DNA from 2 places in the uncultured Bradyrhizobium sp. genome. Region 2 is predicted to be linked to the other one. Evidence: predicted binding sites of a transcription regulator. Region 2 holds the regulator's gene; the other holds the start of a gene.
What was found. The regulator PhoB, encoded in region 2, activates phosphate uptake and scavenging genes when phosphate is short. The targets are predictions, from matches to a motif close to TGTCATNNANCTGTCAT.

Region 1 (4,181 bases), on a different contig from region 2:
GAACGGTCCCGGGCGAACAAGCCTTCACGCCGCTTTCGGAAAGCAAGTGTGCGCTGTTGAAGAAATAACGACATTGCCCGCCGGCCTCGCGCCGGCGGGCATCCATCTTGCGTCATGTGGGATTGAGCGGAAACACCGGTCATGCAGGCTCTCTACGCACAGCTTCTGGTAGGATTGATCAATGGCTCGTTCTACGCGCTGCTGAGCCTCGGCCTCGCCGTGATCTTCGGAATGCTCAACATCATCAACTTCGCCCATGGCGCGCTCTACATGATGGGCGCGTTCTGCGCGTATTTCCTGCTCAACGTGGCCGGTATCGGATACTGGCCGGCGCTGATCCTGGCGCCGATCGCGGTTGGCATCTTCGGCATGATCCTGGAGCGGACGATGCTGCAATGGCTGTCCGGCCTCGACCATCTCTACGGCCTGCTGCTGACGTTCGGGCTGGCGCTGATCATCCAGGGCATTTTCCAGAATTATTTCGGCTCCTCCGGCCTGCCCTACGCAATTCCCGATGAGCTGAAAGGCGGCATGAACCTCGGCTTCATGTTCCTGCCGATCTATCGCGGCTGGGTGGTCGTATTCTCGCTCGTGGTCTGCCTGCTCACCTGGTACCTGATCGAGCGAACGCGGCTCGGCGCCAATCTGCGCGCCGCCACCGAAAATCCGACGCTGGTGCGCGCCTTCGGCATCAACGTGCCGCGGATGATCACGCTGACCTACGGTCTCGGCGTCGGCCTTGCCGCACTGGCCGGGGTATTGTCGGCGCCGATCAATCAGGTGCGGCCACTGATGGGCGCCGACCTCATCATCGTGGTGTTTGCGGTGGTGGTGATCGGCGGCATGGGATCGATCATGGGATCGATCATCACCGGTTTTGCGCTCGGCGTGATCGAAGGGTTGACCAAATACTTTTATCCCGAAGCCTCCAACACCGTAGTATTCGTGCTGATGGTGCTGGTGCTGCTGGTAAAACCATCGGGACTGACGGGAAGGGCGGCCTGACATGACAGCCATGACCGATGATACGCTGCCGGTGACCCCGCGCGCCATTCGCGACGAGATGATCCTGTTCGTGGTTATGGCCGCGGCGCTCGCGCTCGTGCCGTTTACCGGCGTGTACCCGTTCTTCGTCATGCAGGCGCTCTGCTTTGCGTTGCTGGCCTGCGCCTTCAATCTGCTGATCGGCTATGGCGGACTGCTGTCGTTCGGCCATGCGATGTTCCTGGGCAGCGCCGGCTACTTCACCGCCCATGCGCTCAAGGTATGGGGCGTTACGCCCGAGCTCGGCATCTTGATCGGCACCGTCGGAGCGGCGGCGCTTGCCGTCATTACCGGGCTGGTGGCGATCCGCCGCCAGGGCATCTATTTCGCGATGATCACGCTGGCGCTGTCGCAACTGTTGTATTTCATCTATCTGCAGACGCCGTTCACCCACGGCGAAGACGGCATCCAGGGCATCCCGCAGGGATATCTGTTCGGAATTTTCAATCTGGCCCGGCCCACCACGCTGTATTACGTCATCCTCGCCGGCTTCCTGCTCGGATTCCTGCTGATCTACCGCACCATCAACTCGCCGTTCGGCGAGGTGCTGAAATCGATCCGCGAGAACGAGCAGCGTGCGATTTCGCTCGGCTACAAGACCGACCATTACAAGCTGCTGGCCTACATATTGTCGGGAACGCTGGCGGGCCTGGCGGGTTCGCTGAAGGTGTTCGTCGCGCAGAACGCTTCATTGACCGACGTGCACTGGACCATGTCCGGCGAAATCGTGCTGATGACGCTGGTCGGCGGCCTCGGTACGGTATTCGGCCCGGTGGTCGGCGCCTTCGTCATCATCGCCATGCAGCAGTATCTGGCCGGATTCGGGCAATGGGTCACCGTGATCCAGGGCGTGATTTTCGTCATCTGCGTGCTGACATTCCGCCGCGGCGTGATCGGCGAGATCGCGCATTATTTCCGGCGGTCGCTGTAGGCAGCATATTCGGTGTCATCGCGGGCTTGACCCGCCTATCCATCATCTTCGCCAAGCGTCTTTTCGAAGAGGATCGATTGCCGGTCGAGCCCGGCAATGACGGGTTCCGGCGTTGATGACGCGATCCGGGGAACCGACAAAGCGGTGGATGACCTCGCTTTGCGCACCTGCAAGCGCCCGCTTTTGCACGAAATGCACTATGACAGTCCGGTGACAGTTGCAGTCGTTGCCGCCGTTTGCCTGCAGAGATGGACCTGACCGATGATGCGCCTGTTTCGCTACTTTCTCCCGCGCGAGGAACGGTTTTTCGAGCTGTTCGCGCGGCATTCCCAGACCGTGGTGAAGGGTGCCGAAGCGTTGCAAGGCATGCTGCGCGGCGGCGAGGATACGCCGGTATTCTGCCAGCGCGTCAGCCAGTTCGAAAATGACGCCGACGGCATCACCCGCGAAGTTCTCACCGCGGTGCGCCGCACCTTCATTACGCCGTTCGATCGTGTCGACATCAAGAACCTGATCACCTCGATGGACAACGCCATCGACCAGATGCAGCAGACCGCCAAGGCGGTCATCCTGTTCGAAGTCCGGAGCTTCGAGCCGCCGATGCGGGAAATCGGCACGCTGCTGGTGGAATGCGCCAACCTGGTCGGCCGGGCGCTGCCTTTGATGCAGTCGATCGGCGACAACGTCGCGATGCTGAGCGCGATCACCGAGGAACTCGGAAAGCTGGAAGGCCGCGTCGACGACCTGCACGACATCGGCCTGAAGGAACTGTTCCTCAAGCACCGCGGCGCCAACGCCATGGATTACATCGTCGGCGCCGAAATCTACGATCATCTCGAGAAAGTCGCCGACCGCTTCGACGACGTCGCCAACGAGATCAACAGCATCGTGATCGAGCAGGTATAGGGCAGGGCCGCGCCGTGGACGCCACGCTAGGTCTTCCGATTCTGGTCGGATTAATCGCAGTCGCGCTGCTGTTCGACTTCCTCAACGGGTTGCACGACGCCGCCAATTCGATCGCGACCATCGTGTCGACCCGCGTGCTGCGGCCGCAATACGCCGTGCTGTGGGCGGCGTTCTTCAATTTCGTCGCCTTCCTGGTGTTCGGGCTGCACGTCGCCAACACCATCGGCACCGGAATCATCGATCCCGGCATCATCGACGAACGGGTGATCTTTGCCGCGCTGATGGGCGCCATCGTCTGGAACCTGGTCACCTGGGCGCTGGGAATACCCTCCAGCAGTTCGCATGCCTTGATCGGAGGGCTGCTCGGCGCCGGCGTAGCCAAAGCGGGGCTGTCGGCCGCGCTCTGGAGCGGATTGTCCAAGGCGCTGCTGGCCATCGTGCTGTCGCCGCTGGTCGGATTCCTGCTGGCGCTGGTGCTGGTCGCGATCGTGTCATGGCTGTCGGTGCGCTCGACCCCCTTTGCGGTGGACCGCGCATTCCGGATCCTGCAGTTCGTCTCGGCATCGCTGTATTCGCTGGGCCACGGCGGCAACGACGCGCAGAAGACCATGGGCATCATCGCCGTGCTGCTGTATTCGCAGGGACATCTCGGCGAACATTTTTCGGTGCCGTTCTGGGTGGTGCTCGCCTGCCAGGCGGCGATGGCGCTGGGAACGTTGATGGGCGGCTGGCGGATCGTCCGCACCATGGGCTTGCGGATCACCAAGTTGACGCCGATGCAGGGATTTTGCGCGGAAACCGGAGGTGCGGCGACATTGTTCATCGCCACCTTCCTCGGGGTGCCGGTGTCGACCACCCACACCATCACCGGCGCCATCGTCGGCGTCGGTGCCGCGCGCCGCGTTTCCGCGGTGCGCTGGAACGTCGCCAGTTCGATCGTCTATGCCTGGGTGATCACGATTCCGGCCTCCGCGGTCGTGGCGGCGCTGTCGTACTGGGCGGTGGCGCTGCTGCGCTGACGTTCACCTCTCCCCGCTACGGATAGGCGGGGTCAAACCGGCGTATGACGGGATATGTGCATCCGCTGCTCCGCTTGCGGCGGGAGAAGGCACGCGGCTGGACACCGCTTCGGCCTGTTCCCATATATCTCCTTGATCCGGTCCCGTTTCCCTGCCACACGCTCGCTCGATGTCCGATCTCGCCCTCACCACCGAACAGCCGCCGCGTTCGCCGCTCGCGGCCGAAGTCGCGCGCCGGCGTACCTTTGCGATCATTTCGCATCCCGACGCCGGCAAGACCA
Region 2 (4,181 bases):
ACGGACTCGTCGATCTCGGATTCGGTGACGATCAGCGGCGGCAGGAACCGCACCACGTTTTCGCCGGCGCCGACGCTGAGCAGCTTTTGATCGCGCAAGCCATTGACGAGATCGCCCGACGGCACCACGGCCTTCAAGCCGATCAGCAGCCCCTCGCCGCGCACCTCGGCCAGCACCTGGGGATAGCGGTCCACCACCGAGGCCAGCTTCTGCTTCAGCAGCAGCGACATTTTCTGCGCGTGCTCGAAGAAGCCGGGCTTCAGCATCACGTCCAGCACCGCATTGGCCGCCGCCACCGCCAGCGGATTGCCGCCGAAGGTGGAGCCGTGCGAGCCCGGCGCCATGCCGGCCGCGGCTTCCGCCGTGGCAAGGCAGGCGCCGATCGGAAAACCGCCGCCGAGCGCCTTCGCCAGCGACATCACGTCGGGCGCGACGCCGAGCCGCTTGTAGGCGAACAATTCGCCGGTGCGGCCCATGCCGGTCTGCACCTCGTCGAATATCAGCAGCAGACCGTTGGCGTCGCAGAGTTCGCGCAAGGCCCGGAAGAACGCATGCGGCGGGGCGCGGACGCCGCCCTCGCCCTGCAGAGGCTCGATCAGGATGCCGGCGGTGTTGGGGCCGATAGCCCTCTTGACGGCGTCGAGATCGCCAAGCGGCACCTGGTCAAAGCCTTCCAGCGGCGGGCCATAGCCTTCAAGATATTTGGCAGCTCCGGTGGCAGCCAGGGTGCCCAAGGTCCGGCCGTGGAACGCGCCTTCAAAGGTGATGATGCGGGTGCGCTCCGGGCTGCCTTTGGAAAAATGGTAGTGGCGCGTCATCTTGAGCGCGCATTCCATCGCCTCGGCGCCGGAATTACAGAAGAACACGAAGTCGGCAAAGCTTTGTTCGCACAGCCGTGCCGCCAGCCGCTCGCCATCCGGACTCTTGAACAGGTTCGACATGTGCCAGAGTCTGGTTGCCTGCTCCTGCAGCGCCGCGACCAGATGCGGATGCGCATGGCCCAGCGCGTTCACCGCCACGCCGCTGGTGAAATCGAGATAACGCTCGCCGTCGGTCCCGATCAGCCACACCCCTTCGCCGCGCTCGAAAGCAAGGTCCGCCCTGGCGAAGACGGGAAGCAGGTGTGATGGCGCGCTCTTGGTCATGGCGTCACTGACGGTTTGAGCAGGGCGGTTCCGACAGCACCATGGCGCGATCGGCTCGGCACCGGCGAAGCGAAAACAAAACGTGCCGCCTTTTCGGGGCGGCACGCGGTCATCATTCTATGCGCGCGCCGACAACTGTCAACCGCCCTTGGAACCGACGGACCCGGAGCGCACCGCGGAAAATGACTCGCAAGTTATAAGGTGGCGGAAGGTGTGGACGAGTGACGCGGACTCTTGCGCGTGAGTCACTGCCTATTGTAGCCTCCGGGCTGTCGGGTACGACATCTCGTGCGGCGTTCTGCTCTCAACGGTTCTCATGTTCGGCGTAAACGCCCGGGCGCGCAAAACAGCGCCCGGCGAGGGCTAAGGGATTCTGCCTGCAGAGATTTTGGGAACTGGACTCGTAGCGTTGCCGCCGCAAATGGCCGGCGCAACCGAAGGGATAGAGTGCGATGACGGTATTGACCTGGACCGACGATCGCGTCGAACAACTGAAGAAACTCTGGGAAGCCGGCCTGTCGGCGAGTCAGATCGCCGCGGAACTCGGAAATGTCACCCGCAACGCGGTGATCGGCAAAGTGCACCGGCTGGGGTTGTCCGGCCGCGCCAAAAGCCCGTCGTCGGCGGCGCCGCGCCAGCGCAAGGCACGCCCGGCCCAGCACATGATGCGGGTGTCGCGTCCGCAGTCGCGCGGCAACACCGCGCTGGCCCACGCCTTCGAAGTCGAGATGGAGCCGGATCCGGTCGCCTATGACAATGTAGTGCCGATGAGCCAGCGGCTGTCGCTGCAGGAACTCAGTGAGGCCACCTGCCACTGGCCGATCGGCGATCCCAGTAGCCCGGAATTCTTCTTCTGCGGCGGCAAGGCGCTGCCGAGCCTACCTTACTGCGCACAACATTCCCGCATCGCCTACCAGCCGGCGGGCGACCGCCGCCGGCAGCAGACCAAGCCGACAAGGTAGAATTTGTCGTCCCCGCGAAGGCGGGTAGACAACTCACTCGGCCTTTACGAACCGGTCGTCCAGCGCATATCCGGCGCCGCGCACGGTTCGGATCGGGTCCTGCTCGCCATCTGGATTGAGCAGTTTGCGCAGGCGGCCGATATGCACGTCCACGGTGCGCTCGTCGATATAGATGTCACGGCCCCAGACGCTGTCGAGCAACTGCTCGCGGCTGAACACGCGCCCGGGATGCTCCAGGAAAAACTCCAGCAGGCGGTACTCGGTAGGCCCGAGATCAATCGGACGGCCGGAGCGCGTGACGCGGCGTTTGTCTCGGTCGAGATTGATGTCGCCATAGGTGAGTACGGTAGCCAGGCGTTCCGGGTTCGCGCGTCGCAGCAGGCCCTTCACCCGCGCCAAAAGTTCCGGCACCGAAAACGGTTTGACGATGTAGTCGTCGGCACCGGTGGCAAGGCCCCTGACCCGCTCGCTTTCCTCACCGCGCGCGGTCAGCATGATGATCGGCAGCGCCCTGGTTTCCGGCCGCGCCCGCAGACGGCGGCACAGTTCGATTCCGGAAAGGCCCGGCAGCATCCAATCCAGCACGATGAGATCGGGAAGGTGCTCCTTCAGCCTGGTGTCGGCGTCGTCGCCGCGCCCGACCGTTTCGACGTCATAGCCCTCGGCGTCGAGGTTATAACGCAACAGCGTGGTCAGCGCTTCCTCGTCTTCCACCACCAGTATGCGCGCGCTCATGTGCTGTTCCCTTATCGATCTGGTCTCCCGTCATTGCTGGGCTTGCCCCCGGCAATCCATCCGCATCGAAGAATTCGTGCAAAGATGGACGGATGCGCGGGTCAAGCCCGCGGATGACGTGCGGTGGTGCGTAACACCTCAACTTCCGGGTATCGCATTGGCAAAGGTCGTCATATCGCCCTTCGGGCGCTTGTCGAGGATCTGCTGGCCCTCGATCATGTAGAAAACGGTTTCGGCGATGTTGGTGGCGTGGTCGCCGATCCGCTCGATATTCTTGGCGCAGAACATCAGATGAATGCAGAAAGAGATGTTGCGCGGGTCTTCCATCATATAGGTCAGCAACTCGCGGAACAGCGACGTGCAGATGGCGTCGACTTCCTCGTCGCCTTTCCAGACCGCCATCGCCGACGGCAGGTCGTGCGCGGCGTAGGCGTCCAGCACCGCCTTGACCTGGCTCTGCACGAGGTCGGTCATGTGCTCGAGGCCGCGGATCAATTTCAGCGGATGGAAGTCACTGTCGAGCGCGGTGACGCGCTTGCCCATGTTCTTGGCCAGATCGCCGATCCGCTCCAGATCGGTTGCAACCCGCATGGCGCTGACGATTTCGCGCAAATCTACCGCCATCGGCTGGCGCCGCGCGATGGTCAGCACCGCACGCTCCTCGATCACGCGCTGCAGTCCGTCGACCTCGGCGTCGGCGGCGACGACGCGTTTGCCGAGCGCCGCGTCGCGGCGCACCAGCGCGTCGACGGATTCAACGATCATGCGCTCGACCAAGCCGCCCATTTCGGCGACCAGCCGGGTCAGTTCCTGCAGATCGCTGTCGAACGCCTTGGCGGTATGTTCTGAGGCCATCTCGAATTCTCCCTAGCCGAACCGGCCGGTGATGTAATCCTGGGTACGGCGATCGGCCGGCGACGTGAAAATCCTGTTGGTCTCGTCGAACTCGATCAGTTCGCCGAGATACATGAACGCCGTCTTGTCGGAAACGCGCGCGGCCTGCTGCATATTATGGGTGACGATGGCGATGGTATAATCCTCCGCCAGTTCCTGGATCAGTTCCTCGATCTTGGCGGTCGAAATCGGATCCAGCGCCGAGCACGGCTCGTCGAACAGGATCACCTCGGGCCGAACCGCGACCGTGCGGGCGATGCATAATCGCTGCTGTTGTCCGCCGGACAGGCTGAGGCCGGAGGCGTTGAGCTTGTCCTTGACCTCGTTCCATAGCGCGCCGCCGCGCAGCGCTTTTTCGACGCGGCCGTCCATCTCGGACTTCGGGATTTTTTCATAAAGCCGGACCCCGAACGCGATGTTTTCGTAGATCGTCATCGGAAACGGC

Region 1: the regulator PhoB is predicted to act here: its motif matches at 2,175-2,191, upstream of ACFE72_RS00050 (DUF47 domain-containing protein).

What each region holds. Positions count from the first base shown of each region.
Region 1 covers NZ_CAXUNQ010000001.1:6,512-10,692, reverse strand. The annotation lists gene ACFE72_RS00065 (ABC transporter substrate-binding protein) at 1-68, shown strand, start outside; gene ACFE72_RS00060 (branched-chain amino acid ABC transporter permease) at 142-1,005, shown strand; gene ACFE72_RS00055 (branched-chain amino acid ABC transporter permease) at 1,007-1,975, shown strand; gene ACFE72_RS00050 (DUF47 domain-containing protein) at 2,237-2,881, shown strand; gene ACFE72_RS00045 (anion permease) at 2,896-3,900, shown strand; gene ACFE72_RS00040 (peptide chain release factor 3) at 4,070-4,181, shown strand, end outside.
Region 2 covers NZ_CAXUNQ010000004.1:171,623-175,803, forward strand. The annotation lists gene ACFE72_RS04430 (aspartate aminotransferase family protein) at 1-1,145, opposite strand, end outside; gene ACFE72_RS04435 (GcrA family cell cycle regulator) at 1,598-2,107, shown strand; gene phoB (phosphate regulon transcriptional regulator PhoB) at 2,141-2,842, opposite strand; gene phoU (phosphate signaling complex protein PhoU) at 2,981-3,697, opposite strand; gene pstB (phosphate ABC transporter ATP-binding protein PstB) at 3,710-4,181, opposite strand, start outside.